DNA from 2 places in the Candidatus Avoscillospira sp. LCP25S3_F1 genome. Region 1 is predicted to be linked to the other one. Evidence: a T-box and tRNA genes for the amino acid it is inferred to sense, from the RefSeq annotation. Region 1 holds a T-box; the other holds one or more tRNA genes.

Region 1 (13,451 bases):
GGAATTGCTGCGGCGGCGGCTCCCAGGAGTACCCAGGGCCAACTGACAGCCGAACACACGGTCACCAATGGAGCGGCCAGGGATGCCGCCAACAGGGCGCACAGCTGCCGGGGTGAATAGCTATCCATCATTGATCAGTCGATACCTCCCGTCTGCTTCCGTCAACGGCGGCAGCGTCACAGTCCGCTCCTCCAGCCACGCCGCCTGTAGGTCCTGCAATGTTTTGTCGCCCTGGTGGGTGGCCAAATACGCCGCCGCACTGTCGGCTTCCACATTGCCTTGGCCCAGATAAACCCGGGCGGCGGGCCGCAAGGCCCGGTCGTTCAAAACTTGGTCCAGATGGGTCCAGGTGTCGCCGCACAATACAATATGGGCCACTGTATCGAAAAAGGCCACGCCGGGGGCCGTCTGGATCAGGTCTTCCACGGCCTCGGCCCAGCTCCGGCCCTGTCCCGCCAGATCATTGCCGCCGTCCAGATACAATAGTCCATCCCGCTCCGACAACACCAGCACCTCCACCGGCAACAGATCGGCCACATCCCGCGGCTTGACCGGCAGCCATCCCGCCATTGCTACCAGTGCCACAGCAACGGCCAGCAGTACCATCTTTTTCATGGTTTGCCCTCCTGTCCCGCATCCTCCGGTTTCTGATTACGAGTGACCAGACGTTTGCGCAGAATGGCCCCGCCGCCGCTGGCCGCCGAAAACGGCGCCAGATAGGCCGCTCCATAGGATTGCAGACCCGCCAGCCGGGCCACCAGCAGCAAAACCGCCGCCGTCAACCCAAACAGTCCCGCAATACTGGCTGCCACGGCCAGTACCAGCCGCCAAATACGGATGGCATCGGCAAAATCCCGCCCCGGCAACGCAAAACCGCAGATTCCTGCCACAGAAACGGCAATCAGTGCCGCCGGGGAGATCAGCTTGGCCTCCACCGCTGCCGAACCGACCACTAAGCCGCCGATGATGGACACAGTCTGGCCGATGGACTGGGGCAGCTGCAACCCCGCCTCCTGGAGAATCTCAAAGGCCAGCAGCAGAAACAGTACCTCTATAATAGTGGGGAACGGCACATTCTGTTTGCTTTCAATGACACTTCGCAGTAACGCCGTGGGCAGCATCTCCTGATGGAACGCCGCCATAGCCACATAGAGCCCCGGCAGCAGCAGCGTCACCAGTAAGGCTGCGTACCGCAGAATCCGCAGAGCCGACGCGCTGACAAAGTCGCGGCTCAGGTCCTCAGGGGAATCCATCAGCCGTCCCAGGTTCACGGGGGCCAAATAGGCCAGGGGCAGGCCGTCAATGAGAATGCCCACCCGGCCCGCCAGCAGAGCCGTTACGAAGCGGTCGGTACGCTCCGTGTACTGGAGCAGCGGGAAGGCCGTCTTGCGGTTGCCGGTGAGATATTCCTCGGCGGCAGCTGTGGTGGCCAGGGAATCCACATCAAGGCTTTTGAGCCGCTCCACCGTCTTGTCGATCAACTCCGGGTCCGTGACGCCGTCCACCCAGGCCACCGACACATTGGTGGCTGTCTGGGTCCCCACCACCAGCTGGGTGAAGCGCAGCTTCTCCGAGCGCATATGGCGGCGGATGAGGCCAGTGTTGATGCGCATATTTTCATTGAAAGCGTCCTTGGCGCCCTTGACGGTGTTTTCCACCTGGGGCGCGCTGGTACTGCGGTTGACGGAGGTTTTGGCTTCAAAGGCCAACGCGGTCCTTTCCCCGGGAAACAGCACCAGGGCAAAGCCGTTGAGCAGCTTTGAAAGGGCGTCAGCGCCATCGGTGACCCGAACGCAGACAGCGTTATAAACGGCGCCCCGCTCGGCCCGCTCCACCAACTGTCCCATGGTGGCCCCGGTCAGCGCCTGGGCCAGGGGCCGCAGAACGTATTCGGAGATGGTGCCGCCGGTGACCAGCCCATCGATGAAATACAGCCGCAGCCGCCAGCCGGCGGCCTCCACCTCCCGGGCCACAAAGTCCCCGGTCTCTCCAAAGGCCGCTTCAATGGCGGCGGCAGTCAGTTCCATTCGTTTCACCTCCTGGTAAGGATGCCCGGGCCGGTGCAAAAGTATACATTGCGCCGTCCCACCTTTCGCGGTATAATCACTGCGAGAGGAGGGGTTTCATGGCATTTCCCTTTTTTGCCCTGTTGTCCCGGATGCGCTACATTCAGCGCTGGGGCCTCATGCGCAATACCTTCCAGGAGAACATTCAGGAGCACAGTCACATGGTGGCGGTGCTTGCCCACGGTCTGGCCATGATCGACCGGGAATTGTGCGGCGGTGACGCCGATCCGGACCGATGCGCCACAGCGGCGCTGTTTCACGACGCGCCGGAGATTCTCACCGGCGATCTGCCCACACCCATCAAGTATGCCAATGACGATATCCGTACCGCCTATCGTCAGGTGGAAGAGGTCAGCGCCAGAAAGCTACTGTCCATGCTGCCGCCGGAAGTCCAGGCCGGATATGAACCGCTGCTGCTGGAGACGGACGACGCCGTGCGGCAAATTGTCAAAGCCGCCGATAAACTGTCGGCCTATATCAAATGCGTGGAAGAGCTGAAAGCCGGAAATCAGGAATTTGCCACAGCGGCGGCCCAGACCCGGGAAGCATTGGAACAGATGGACCTGCCCTGTCTGCGGTATTTTATGGAGCACTGCCTGCCGTCCTTTGCCGAAACCCTCGATCAACTACAAGGAGGAACTTGAACTATGCGCGCTATCGTCACCGTTGTCGGCCCCGACCGGGTCGGCATCATCGCTGAGGTCTGTACCCAGCTGGCACAGCTGAACATCAACATTATTGACATTTCCCAGACGGTTATGGAGGGATTCTTCACCATGATGATGGTCACCGACACCTCCAAGGCCAACAGCGATTTCGATACCATCGCCGATGTTCTGGCCCGCAAGGGTGAGTCCATGGGCCTGTCCCTCCGCATCCAGCGGGAGGACATTTTCCATGCCATGCACAAGGTCTAAGGAGGTCATCATGCTCAGTCACAACGATATTATGTCGACCATCGACATGATCGACCACCAGCATCTGGACATCCGCACCATTACGTTGGGCCTCAGTCTCCTGGACTGCGCCGACTCCAACGCTGAAAAATGCGCCCAGAAGATCTACGACAAGATCTGCCGCCACGCGGAACAGCTGGTCCCCACCGGCGAGACCATTGAGCGGGAGCTGGGCATCCCCATTGTCAACAAGCGCATTTCCGTCACCCCCATCGCCTTGGTAGGCGGGGCCAGTGAGACGGAGAACTTTGCGATTTTTGCCCAAGCCATGGACCGGGCAGCCCACACGGTGGGCGTCAACTTCATCGGCGGTTTTTCCGCCCTGGTTCAAAAGGGCATGACCAGCGGTGATCGCCGTCTGATCCAGTCCATCCCCGAGGCCCTGGCCACGACAGAGCTGGTCTGCTCCAGCGTCAACGTGGGCTCCACCAAGGCCGGCATCAATATGGAGGCCGTCCGCTGGATGGGCCAAATCATTAAAGACACGGCGGCCCGCACCGCCGACCAGGGCGGCATGGGCTGCGCCAAACTGGTGGTCTTCTGCAACGCCGTGGAGGACAACCCCTTTATGGCCGGCGCGTTCCACGGCGTGGGCGAGCCGGAATCGGTCATCAATGTGGGTGTTTCCGGTCCCGGCGTGGTGGCCCACGCCCTACAGGAGGCCAGAGGCTACACCCTGGACCAGGTGGCCGAGCTTATTAAGAAAACAGCCTTCCGCATCACCCGTATGGGTCAGCTGGTGGCCCAGGAGGCCAGCCGCCGGTTGAATGTACCGTTCGGCGTGGTGGATCTAAGTCTGGCCCCCACCCCGGCCATCGGCGACAGTGTGGCCCGGATTCTGGAGGCCATGGGTCTGAAGGTCTGTGGTACCCACGGCACCACGGCAGCCCTGGCCCTGCTCAACGACGCGGTGAAAAAGGGCGGCGTTATGGCGTCCAGCAGCGTTGGCGGCCTGTCCGGCGCGTTCATCCCCGTCAGCGAGGATGAGGGCATGATTGCCGCCGCTTCCTGCGGCACTCTGACCCTGGACAAGCTGGAAGCCATGACCTGTGTTTGCTCCGTGGGCCTCGACATGATCGCCGTCCCCGGCGATACTACTTCCGAGACTCTGTCGGCCATCATTGCCGACGAAGCAGCCATCGGCATGGTCAACACCAAGACCACCGCCGTCCGGCTCATTCCCGCTGTGGGCAGCAAGGTAGGCGACATGGTGGAGTTTGGCGGTTTGCTGGGCAGCGCCCCGGTCATGCCGGTGCATCCGGAATCCCCAGCGGAGTTCATCGCCAGAGGCGGTAAAATTCCCGCCCCCATGCAGAGCCTGAAAAACTAAAATATCGACGGTTTAGAAATTAGAGAAAACCCCTATTAAGACGGTTTTCTCTAATTTTTTCTAAAGGTGCAAGAGGTGGGACCAAGAATGGACTACAAAATTCGTTCCGCCACATCGGACGATCACGATTTGATATATAATCTTAAAGCGCAGTCTGTCCGTCTCTATATCGAGAAGATTTGGGGCTGGGATAAGCGTTATTAACAAAAAGATTTTAACAGCGACTTTTCTCAAATCGAGCAGTTTCAGGTCTTTGAGCTTGATGGACGATTCATCGGTTTTGTACAGTGCTATCTGAAGCACCCCTATTACAATGTGGTCGAGATTCATCTGCTCCCGGAATTCCAGAGCAGATGACTATGAGAAAGCCCCACTGCGCGCCTTTCCCAGTGACACCGCCATGCTGGTGCTGACGCTATCCACGCGGTGCTCGCTACTGTACACAACCAAAATACCCCATAAGTCCTATTTCTTTTCTTTGTTTACTTTGCAAAAGCACACCTAAGTAATTTTGCTCTTTTTTATTTTATATGCACAAATTTTTTCTCGACATGTGCCGTCGGCCATGCTATAATCAATAGCAGTCTGAACCACGGCCTGCCGCGTTTTTGCGGCAAGGGAAAGGAGACACGAAAATGAGCAAGCACAGAAGAAACCGGATTCTGTCGGCGGTGCTGAGCGCAGCCCTGGTGCTGTCCCTCTCCACCACCGCCCTGGCGGCGGAAACCGGCGAGGTCCATCTGACCATCATCGGCACTTCTGACACCCATGGCAACGTCTGGGGCTACTCCTATGAGGATATGAAGGAGAGCACCGGAGACGGTTTGGCCCGGGTTTCCACCTATGTCAATGGGGTGCGTGCAGAAAACCCCAACACCATTCTGGTGGATGCCGGCGACACCATTCAGGGTACCATCATGACGGACGATCTTTATGCCAAGGATACCGCCGATCACCCGGTGCCCGCAGCTCTCAACTACATGCAGTACGACGCCTGGGTGCTGGGCAACCATGAATTCAACTTCGGCGTGGACAACCTCAAGGCCATTCTGGCCCAGGCCGAGATGCCGGTTTTGGCCGCCAACGTCAAGAACGCTGACGGTTCCTACCTCACCGGCGCCGGTTACACCATCGTGGAGCGCGGCGGCGTCAATGTAGCCATCATCGGCGTTACGACGCCCAACATTCCCCGTTGGGACGGTACCAAGCAGGGCGTGGCCGATCTGACTTTTGAATCCATGGCCGACGCCGTGGCCGACTGCATCGAGGAAATTGGTTCCAGTGCCGACATCATCATGGTTTCGGCCCACGCCGGTCTGGACGCTGAATACTCCACCGACGGCGCCGACGCTGCCCAGACCATTCTGGACCAGTGCCCCGAAGTGGATGTATTGCAGCTGGGCCACACCCACACCACCTACATCAACAATGACGGCGCCATCCCCGTGGGCGAGACGAAGAACAATGCCGGCGAGGTGGTCCGCTACGATCTGACCCTCAACGGCAGCAAGGAGATCACTGCCGCCACCGTGGAAACCGTGTCCATGAAGGATGTGGCGCCGGATCAGGGTCTGCGGAATGTTCCCGCTATCCAAGCCGCCCAGACCAAGACCGTTTCCTTTATCCAGGACAACGTGCTGGGTCACGCTGCCGCCAACTTCCAGCCGGTCAATGAGATCAACGGCCTGCCCGAGGGCCGTTTGCAGGATACCGCCGTCATCGACCTCATTGGCACCGTCCAGTTGGAAAACTCCGGCGCCGATGTCACCGCTGTGGCCCTGTTCAAGGACACCAGCGATCTGAAACAAGGCGATCTCAACTATGGCAATCTGTTTGACATCTACAAATATCCCAACGTGCTCTACACGGTCAAGGTCACCGGCGCAGAGATGAAAGCCTACATGGAGTGGGCCGCCGCCTGCTGGAACCAGTGGCAGCCCGGCGACATGAACATCTCCTTCAATCCGGACAAGCCCGGCTATCTCCACGACCATTTTATCGGTCTCAACTACGAGGTCAATCTGTCCAAACCCGCCGGTCAGCGCATTGAAAATGTGACCTTCCAGGGCCAGCCCCTGTCCGATACCCAGGAACTGACCCTGTGCGTCAACGACTACCGTTACACGGGTCTGAAAAATGAGGGCATCATTTCCGGTGAAAAGCTGTGGGAGTCCTCCGCTTCGGTCCGCGACATGCTGCTGGTCTACTTGGGGCAGCACGACCCGCTGGAGCCCACCGTGGACAACAACTGGAAGATCACCGGTGTGGACCTGCAAAAGGACAATCCCCAGCGCGCCGCCTACATTGAGCAGATCAATTCCGGCAAGCTGGCCGTCCCCTATAACAAGAGCATCAATCTGAACGAGGCCAACAATGTGGTAGTCAACGGCCATCTGTTTTCCGCCGCCAGCGCTGTCAGCAGCGGCCTGGGCGATACCACCTTCTTCCGTCTGCGCGACCTGGCCGCCGCATTCCAGGGTACGAAAGCCGCTTTTAATGTCGACTGGAACGGCAGCGTTGTACTGACCCGCGGCGGTACCTATACAGGCTCGGCCCTGCCGGAGCGCTCGGAGGGCAGCGCCATTACCTACTCCACCCCCACCGTCCTGGTGGATGGTAAGCCCATGGAGATCACGGCCCTCTATATTGAAGGCAACTACTACATCTCCGCCGACACCGTCAATACGCTGTTGGGTACGCAGGCCACGGAGCAGAACGGCGTGCTTACCCTGACTGTGGATCTGGCCAGCGACGCTGGCAACGGCAACGCCGGTTAATCCGTTGTCATATACTGTTTACGCCTTCGGGGCGGGGTCGATTCCCCGCCCCGATTTTCCATACCGCAACCTCTATTCCGACAGCGCCGCAGACATACTGATGCGGTGTTGCCGAATGCAAAACCGGGCGCGCTGTCCATGGCAGCGTGCCCGGTTCTAAAATGCATATTCTATGTATTAGGTTGTCTCCGGTCTCTCACTGGGATTCCCGGCTCATTTCATTCAACTGTTCAAAATGGATACCCAGCTGTCGGGTGGCCTGGGCAATGTCCTGGGCCGCGGCGGAAATCTCCTCGCTGTTGGCGGTGAGATGATTGAGCCGCTCGTTTACCTTGTCGGTGACCCGGCACAAGACCCCCACATCGGCCGTCAGCTGTTCCAGGGTCTGACTGATTTCATCTTTGTTGTGGTTACTCTCCTGGGCGGTCTGCTTGCTGGCCTCGCTGAGGGACCGCACTTCGTTGGCCACGACAGAGAAACCCTTTCCGGCCTCTCCAGCCCGGGCCGCCTCCACGGAAGCGTTGAGGGACAACAGTTGGGTCCGCAGGGCCAGCTGTTCAATGCCGTTGTTGTTCTCTTCCAGGCGCTTCAACAGTGCGTCCACCTCGCCCAACACCTGGGTCAGCTTGGCACTGAATTCCACAATCTCCTGCATGTCTGTGGTGATGCTGATGCTCTCATTGGCATTGTTGGTGTTCTGCTCCGTCATAGCATGGATGGAGCCGCTGAGCAAAGCCAGCTGTCCGTCGGCGTCGGCTACCATCTCCCCGATTTTGCGGTTCTTGTCTACGACGGCCCTGGACATCTCCTCCACTTCATGCTTTTCCTGTTCCACCTGATGCTTGATATAGTGGATACATCCGTCGGGCTTACTGCATCCATTGTAAATGGCCGTGGCCATTTCCTCACAGGTGGAATAGCCGCAGGCGCCGCAGTTGATCTTCTGGCTGGCCGGGGTGGTTTTTTCCATCTGTGCGTAGATCTCCCGCAGCCGCGCCCCGTCCGGCCGACAGATCTGATTTTCCCGGGAACGGTCCGTATAACACCGTGTGAAATCCTCCGGCCGCAGTTTGGCAAACGCACGGTTCAGCTGCTTCCATCGGGACTTGCGACTTCTCCACGCACTCCAGGGTCCCCTGCCGTTGGCCTGTCCGGCGGCCCGGCGCTGTTGGACCGTATAGAGCATGTCGTCGTTCCCCCGCTTCGTTTCCTCCACCGCGGGACCGTCAATACAGCCGTGCTCACAGTTGAGCACATCCAGCAGCAGCGGCAGGGGTTTGCCTGCCTTGACCCGTTGGGCATATCGGCGCAGCGTCTCATAGACGGCCTTCTCGCCCTCACTCTGCTGCACAAACACCTGCTCTCCGCAGAACCACCGGATGTTCTCCTTCAGACCGCCCGGCATGGGGTACACCGCGCCCAAACCCGCGGGCCACTCCTCCTCCACCGGGTTACTCTGCACACGGTTCTGACGGAGATACTGGAGCAGGTGATCAAATGTCAGGTTATACTTCACATAACCATGGGTATTGGGATCATCGATCTCCATTTTTTTGCGATACATGGCCCGAGAAAAGCCAATTGATCGTGGATACCCATATAGTTTTTGGCATAGATGGCGGCGCACAGCAGCGGACTCTGCACCGGCATCAGTTTGGGCAGCAGCTCCGGCAAAAAGCTCTCAATATACCGGACCACCGCCGGGCAGGGCTGCGCAATGCCACCTTCCATGTGGGTTTTCTCAATGTAGTTCAAATAGGCCCAGGTTGTGATATCAGCGCCGAATCCAACGCTGAGCACGTGGTTAACGCCCATCTGCTTCAAGGCGCCCAGAATCCGCTTGTATTCGCCGGGGTAATTGGCTGCCAACGCCGGAGCGTACAGAAGCGAAATCTGCTGTCCTGCCCGCAGGTCCGCAACAAACTGGTCCAGATCGTCCTCAAATCCCCGGGCATGATGCTCACAGGCATCGAGACAGGAGCCGCAGGCAATACATTTAGAGGCATCCACCTGAATTCGCTGCTCATTCTCCCCCAGCTCCACCACATGATTCGCGGTCAGGACCGGACAAGCAGAGATACAGCGATTGCAGCCGATGCACCGATCCGTTGTATAAATCAGCTCTCGCATCTCTTCCATCTCCTTTCTTTCCCGATTTCTCTTTTCTGTCTTCTTTATAAACGTCATAAACGTCACCGCATAGGTTCCGTCACTGTTACTGTTTTATTATACACAGGCGTTTGTATTTTTTTCAATATACAGGAAAGAATTTACATAAAAAATTACCGTTCGTGGATGATATTTTTTCGGCATCGTTGCGGTGATGATCCATTATTTTTTTATTTTTCGTTGACAAGTTGGGGCTTTGGGGGTATGATACAAGTAATATGATATGGTAATTGCGATGAGCAGGAGGAGTACACGGTCTGACCCGTCCTCAGAGAGCGGCCGCTTTGGGTGCAAGGCCGCGGCGGAGGAACGTGGAAAATCACCTGGGAGCATGCCGCCCGAACCTCAGTAAGGCGCGCCGGTTGACGGCCGATATCCCGTTGTCCCCATGGTTGTGGGGCGTGAGCGGTCGGGGTTTCCCCCGGCAACGAGAGTGGTACCGCAGAGGTTCTTGCCTTTGTCTCTTAATTGTTTAAGAGGCGAGGGTTTTTTTATTGCCCAGATTGCCAAATTTCAGATAAGGAGCATCACAATGGACTACAACAAGACCATTAACCTGCCGAAGACCGACTTCCCCATGCGGGCCGGTCTTCCCGCCCGCGAGCCGGAAATGCTGGAGCGCTGGAAGAAGATCGACGTCTACAACGAGCTTTTGAAGAAGAACGAGGGCAAGCCCCGGTTCTCCCTCCACGACGGCCCTCCCTTCTCCAACGGCGGCCTGCACATGGGCCACGCCCTGAACAAGTCCATCAAGGACTTCATTACCCGCTCCTACGCCATGCGGGGCTACTACACCCCCTATATTCCCGGCTGGGACAACCACGGTATGCCCATTGAGTCCGCCATCATCAAGGAGCAGAAGCTCAATCGCAAGCAGATGAGCGTGGCCGAATTCCGTACCGCCTGCCATAACTACGCCCAGAAGTATATCGACATTCAGATGGCCGGTTTCCAGCGTATGGGCGTCATCGGCGACTGGGAGCATCCCTACAAGACCATGGACCCCGGCTTTGAAGCCGAGGAAGTGAAGATCTTCGGCGCCATGTATAAGAAGGGCTATATCTACAAGGGCCTGAAGCCCGTGTACTGGTGCCCCAAGGACGAGACGGCTCTGGCTGAGGCCGAGATCGAGTACCAGGACGACCCCTGTACCACCGTCTATGTCAAGTTCCCCCTGCACGACGACCAGGGCAAGCTGGGTAGCTTTGACCACAGCAAACTGTTCTTCGTCATCTGGACCACCACCATCTGGACCCTGCCCGGCAACCTGGCCATTGCCCTGCACCCCGATGAAAGCTACGCGCTGGTCAAGAACCCCAACGGCGAGGTCTACGTCATGGCCGAGGCCCTGACCGAAAAGGTCATGGGCATTGCCGGTATCGAGGGCTGGGAGATCGTGGAGACCCATCCCGGTTCCTTCTTCGAGAATATGCTGGCCGACCATCCCTTCCTGCCCAAGACCTCCCGTCTGGTGCTGGCCGACTACGTCACCATGGATTCCGGTACGGGCTGCGTCCACACGGCTCCCGGCTTCGGCGCCGACGACTACCAGACGTGCCTGCGCTACGGCATGGACATGGTGGTGCCTGTGGACGACCAGGGCCGCCACACCGACTATGCCGGCAAGTATGCCGGTATGAAGACCGAGGAATCCAACCCCGTCATTCTCGAGGACATGAAGAAGGACGGCAAGCTGCTGGCCGCCGAGGAGATTGTCCACTCCTACCCCCACTGCTGGCGCTGCAAAGGCCCCATCATCTTCCGTGCCACACCGCAGTGGTTCTGCTCCGTGGACGCTTTCAAGGATGCCGCTGTTGCTGCCACCGACAACGTCCGCTGGATTCCCGGCTGGGGCAAGGACCGCATGATCTCCATGATCCGTGAGCGCAGCGACTGGTGCATCAGCCGTCAGCGCCGCTGGGGCCTGCCCATCCCCGTGTTCTACTGTGCCGACTGCGGCAAGCCTGTCTGCGACGATACCACCATCGAGGCCGTCTCCAAGCTGTTTGCCGAGAAGGGCTCCAACGCCTGGTATGAGATGGAGGCTGCCGACATTCTGCCCCAGGGCTACACCTGCCCCCACTGCGGCAAGTCCAATGGCTTCACCAAGGAGGAAGACACCCTGGACGGCTGGTTCGACTCCGGTTCCACCCACTTTGCTTCCATGAAGAAGGACCAGGGCTTCTGGCCCGCCGACATGTACTTGGAGGGCCTCGACCAGTACCGCGGCTGGTTCCAGTCCTCCCTGCTGACAGCAGTCGGCGCTCTGGGCCAGGGCGCGCCCTTCAAGGAGTGCGTCACCCACGGCTGGACCGTGGACGGCGAGGGCAAGGCCATGCACAAGTCTCTGGGCAACGGCGTGGACCCCGCCGATATCTTTAAAAAGTACGGCGCCGATTTGCTCCGCCTGTGGGCCGCTTCCGCCGACTACCATGTGGATGTCCGCTGCTCCGACAATATCTTCAAGCAGCTTTCTCAGAACTACCTGAAGTTCCGCAACACCGCCCGGTACTGCCTGGGCAACCTGGACGGCTTTGACCCCAACAATCTGGTCAAGCCCGAGGACATGCTGGAGCTGGACCGCTGGGCCATCACCAAGCTGAACGCTTTGATCGAGAAGTGCGAGGCCGCCTACAAGGAGTACGAGTTCCTGACCATTACCCATGCCATCAACGATTTCTGCGTCGTTGATCTGTCTAACTTCTATCTGGATATCATCAAGGACCGCCTGTACTGTGATGAGAAGGACGGCGTCAGCCGCCGCAGCGCCCAGACGGCTCTGTACCTGATTCTCGACACCATGACCAAGATCTTCGCCCCCATCCTCTGCTTCACCTGCGACGAAATCTGGCTGGCCATGCAGCACCGCACCGGCGACGACGAGCGCAATGTGGTGTTCAATGAGATGAACAAGCCCTTCACCGAGTACGGTCTGTCCGATGCTGCCATGCTGCGCTGGAGCGTTCTGAGCCAGCTGCGCACCGGCGTCAATGCCGCACTGGAGTCTGCCCGTGCCGAGAAGAAGATCGGTAAGTCTCTCGAAGCCTGCGTGACGTTGGTCACCGACAAGCCCATTGTGGAGAGCAACCTGGCTGAGACTCAGAACCGTTTTGGCAGCCAGTGGGCCGACCTGTTCCTGGTGTCCACTGTGGAAGTCACCGACAACGCCGAAGCTTATGCCCAGGCTGCCGAGACGCCCATTGAGGGTGTCCGTGTCCTGGTCCGCGAGGCCGAAGGCGTCAAGTGCCCCCGCTGCTGGAAGCACACCCATTCCACCCACGCCGACGGCCTGTGCCCCCGCTGCGCCGCCGTGGTGGAGACGCTGTAATCGTTTCAACCCCGCATTTTTGCCCGGTGCCATTGGCACCGGGCATTTTATTGAGGAGATTATACATGACCGCCATCTTTTTCGACCTGGATGACACCATCTATTTGCGCTCGGACCCCTTCGACCGCACTTGTGCCGTGCTGCTGCCCCATCTGACAGAGGAGCAGCGGCGACAGGCCTTCCGTACCTGCCGAGACCGGGGCGACGAAGTCTTCCCCGCCGCCCAGCGGGGCGAAATCACCGAGGAGACTATGTACCGCTATCGTTACCGCCAAGGTTTTGCCGATATCGGCATACGCATTGACGATGATTTTGCATGGTCCTTTTATAAGGAATATGTAGTGCAGCAGCGTGCCATTACCCCCTCTCCTACCATGCAGGCAATTTTGGCCCTGGCCAAAGAGAAATTTCACCGGGTAGGCATCTTAACCAACGGGGAATCCATCCGTCAGCGGGAAAAAGTGCGTCAGCTGGGCGTCTTACAGTGGGCCAATGAGGACCTGGTCTTTGTGTCCGGTGATGCCGGACGGCCCAAACCGGACCCCTATTTGTTTGAATTAGCAATGACGGCCACGGGCCTGCGTCCAGAGCAGCTGTGGATGGTGGGCGATTCCTATGGAGCCGACATCTGCGGCGCTGCCGCCTGCGGCTGGCACACGGTGTGGCTCAACCGGGAAGGCGCAGCGGTACCTGCCTGCGGCGTTGCTCCCGACGTCATGGCGGAGAGCGAACCGGCGCTGCTGTCGTGGTTGGAACAGTCCTCTTTCCTTTTTGTATAGGAATAATTTTCATCATGCCCTTAAATTTTTGTCAAATGCTGTCGAT
Region 2 (3,075 bases), on a different contig from region 1:
ATAATGTGCCGGGGAGGCATCTCCTTGGTACCAAAGATTTATTGCTGAAAGATGGGCTCGCGTCTGATTAGATAGTTGGTGGGGTAACGGCCTACCAAGTCGACGATCAGTAGCCGGGTTGAGAGACTGACCGGCCACATTGGGACTGAGATACGGCCCAGACTCCTACGGGAGGCAGCAGTGGGGAATATTGGGCAATGGGGGAAACCCTGACCCAGCAACGCCGCGTGAAGGAAGAAGGCCTTCGGGTTGTAAACTTCTTTTACCAGGGACGAAGAAAGTGACGGTACCTGGAGAAAAAGCTCCGGCTAACTACGTGCCAGCAGCCGCGGTAATACGTAGGGAGCGAGCGTTGTCCGGATTTACTGGGTGTAAAGGGCGTGTAGGCGGAGCTGCAAGTCAGAAGTGAAATCCCCGGGCTCAACCCGGGAACTGCTTTTGAAACTGTAGCCCTTGAGTATCGGAGAGGCAGGCGGAATTCCTAGTGTAGCGGTGAAATGCGTAGATATTAGGAGGAACACCAGTGGCGAAGGCGGCCTGCTGGACGACAACTGACGCTGAGGCGCGAAAGCGTGGGGAGCAAACAGGATTAGATACCCTGGTAGTCCACGCCGTAAACGATGAATACTAGGTGTGGGGGGTCTGACCCCCTCCGTGCCGGAGTTAACACAATAAGTATTCCACCTGGGGAGTACGACCGCAAGGTTGAAACTCAAAGGAATTGACGGGGGCCCGCACAAGCAGTGGATTATGTGGTTTAATTCGACGCAACGCGAAGAACCTTACCGGGGCTTGACATCCCGCTAACGAAGTAGAGATACATTAGGTGCCCTTCGGGGAAAGCGGAGACAGGTGGTGCATGGTTGTCGTCAGCTCGTGTCGTGAGATGTTGGGTTAAGTCCCGCAACGAGCGCAACCCTTATGGTTAGTTGCTACGCAAGAGCACTCTAGCCAGACTGCCGTTGACAAAACGGAGGAAGGTGGGGACGACGTCAAATCATCATGCCCCTTATGTCCCGGGCTACACACGTAATACAATGGCGGTCAACAGAGCGAGGCAATACCGCGAGGTGGAGCAAATCGCTAAAAGCCGTCCCAGTTCGGATTGCAGGCTGAAACTCGCCTGCATGAAGTTGGAATTGCTAGTAATCGCGGATCAGCATGCCGCGGTGAATACGTTCCCGGGCCTTGTACACACCGCCCGTCACACCATGAGAGTCGGGAACACCCGAAGTCCGTAGTCTAACCGCAAGGAGGGCGCGGCCGAAGGTGGGTTCGATAATTGGGGTGAAGTCGTAACAAGGTAGCCGTATCGGAAGGTGCGGCTGGATCACCTCCTTTCTAAGGAGACTTCTGAGGATGAATAATCTTCAGTAACGTCCTAAGGTCAGACCAGGTGCAGAGGAAGACTGTGAGTAACGTTGTTTAATTTAGAGGGTACACACCACGAGAAAAGCGTGTGTGCCGGAGGAAAACGGGGGTTTAGCTCAGCTGGGAGAGCGCCTGCCTTGCAAGCAGGAGGTCAGCGGTTCGATCCCGCTAATCTCCACCAAACGGGCCAATAGCTCAGCTGGCTAGAGCACACGACTGATAATCGTGAGGTCGGTGGTTCGAGTCCACTTTGGCCCACCACTTACCTTTCTTTGAAAAGAAAGGTAAGCCAAAGAAACTTTCAAGTTTGGGTTTGTACCTCTAAATGGAGTTTCTGGTTTTAATGTTGAATGAAGTCTTCAACAGAGGATTTCATTGAGCATTAAAGCTCAAAGATGCACCTTGAAAACTGAACACTGTAACTATGATGCAAATTATGAGAAGGCAACAGTAAAGGAAATTACTTTTGTAACTTAATGGGTAAATACAATTAAGCCAAAAAAACTTTTCTTTATGAGCCTGCATAATTCTTGAGAACTAGCGACCGTTAGACCAAATTTTTAACCCAGCGCAAGCGGTTAAAAATTTGAGAGGAGACACAACGGAATGAGCGAGCTTTGCTGTCGCTACAGTGAAGCGAGGGATATGAAGTTTGTGTCGACGTGGTCAAGCTGTAAAGAGCGCAAGGGGAATGCCTTGGCATCAGGAGCCGATGAAGGACGTGATAAGCTGCGATAAGCTTCGGGGAGCTGCAAATAAGCTTCGATCCGGAGATTTCCGAATGGGGAAACCCACTGGAGCAATACTCCAGTATCCTGCGTTGAACAAAATAGGCGTAGGAAGGGAACCGTCTGAACTGAAACATCTAAGTAGGACGAGGAAGAGACATCAATCGAGATTCCGCTAGTAGTGGCGAGCGAACGCGGAAGAGGGCAAACCGGAGGTAGCAATATCTCCGGGGTTGTGGACAGCTTTTTAATCGGCTAGGTTAGCAGAACGGCATGGGAAGGCCGGCGATACAGAGTGAGAGCCTCGTATGCGAAAACCGACGTCGATGTAGTTGTATCCAGAGTACCGCGGGACACGTGAAACCCCGTGGGAAGCCGGGGGGACCACCCTCCAACCCTAAATACTACCTGATGACCGATAGAGAAGCAGTACCGTGAGGGAAAGGTGAAAAGAACCCCGGGAGGGGAGTGAAATAGTACCTGAAACCTTGTGCTTACAAGCAGTCACAGCCCGTTAAAGGGTGGTGGCGTACTTTTTGTAGAACGGTCCGGCGAGTTATGGTAACTGGCGAGCTTAAGGTATTCAGTACCGGAGGCGTAGGGAAACCGAGTGTTAAGAGCGCGTATGAAGTCAGTTGCTATAGACCCGAAACCAGGTGACCTAGCCATGAGCAGGCTGAAGTGGAGGTAAAACTCCATGGAGGGCCGAACACACGTTCGTTGCAATGACCGGTGATGACTTGTGGCTAGCGGTGAAATTCCAATCGAACTTGGAGATAGCTGGTTCTCCCCGAAATAGCTTTAGGGCTAGCGTATGGAATGAGTTTCGCGGAGGTAAAGCACTGAATGGGCTAGGGGGCGATAAGCTTACTGAACCTTATCAAACTAAGAATGCCGCAGAAATGCTTCCATGCAGTCAGACTGCGAGTAATAAAATCCGTGGTCAAAAGGGAAACAGCCCAGACCCACAGCTAAG

The links. A T-box is a leader RNA that pairs with one kind of tRNA and senses whether it is charged. The one in region 1 lies ahead of ileS (isoleucine--tRNA ligase), so its partner is inferred to be a tRNA-Ile.
Region 2: it encodes a tRNA-Ile, which carries the amino acid that the T-box ahead of ileS (isoleucine--tRNA ligase) is inferred to sense. The anticodon was not compared.

What each region holds. Positions count from the first base shown of each region.
Region 1 is NZ_JBQKJT010000034.1:1,394-14,844, forward strand. It holds gene ACTQ33_RS16335 (hypothetical protein) at 1-131, opposite strand, end outside; gene ACTQ33_RS16340 (hypothetical protein) at 121-615, opposite strand; gene ACTQ33_RS16345 (spore germination protein) at 612-2,027, opposite strand; gene yfbR (5'-deoxynucleotidase) at 2,126-2,710, shown strand; gene ACTQ33_RS16355 (ACT domain-containing protein) at 2,714-2,983, shown strand; gene ACTQ33_RS16360 (PFL family protein) at 2,994-4,352, shown strand; gene ACTQ33_RS16365 (bifunctional metallophosphatase/5'-nucleotidase) at 4,988-7,129, shown strand; gene ACTQ33_RS16370 (methyl-accepting chemotaxis protein) at 7,326-7,892, opposite strand; partial or broken gene ACTQ33_RS16375 ([Fe-Fe] hydrogenase large subunit C-terminal domain-containing protein) at 7,916-9,316, opposite strand; T-box leader at 9,525-9,766, shown strand; gene ileS (isoleucine--tRNA ligase) at 9,831-12,626, shown strand; gene ACTQ33_RS16385 (HAD family hydrolase) at 12,692-13,405, shown strand.
Region 2 is NZ_JBQKJT010000049.1:87-3,161, forward strand. It holds partial or broken rRNA gene ACTQ33_RS16955 (16S ribosomal RNA) at 1-1,341, shown strand, start outside; tRNA gene ACTQ33_RS16960 (tRNA-Ala) at 1,477-1,552, shown strand; tRNA gene ACTQ33_RS16965 (tRNA-Ile) at 1,556-1,632, shown strand; partial or broken rRNA gene ACTQ33_RS16970 (23S ribosomal RNA) at 2,036-3,075, shown strand, end outside.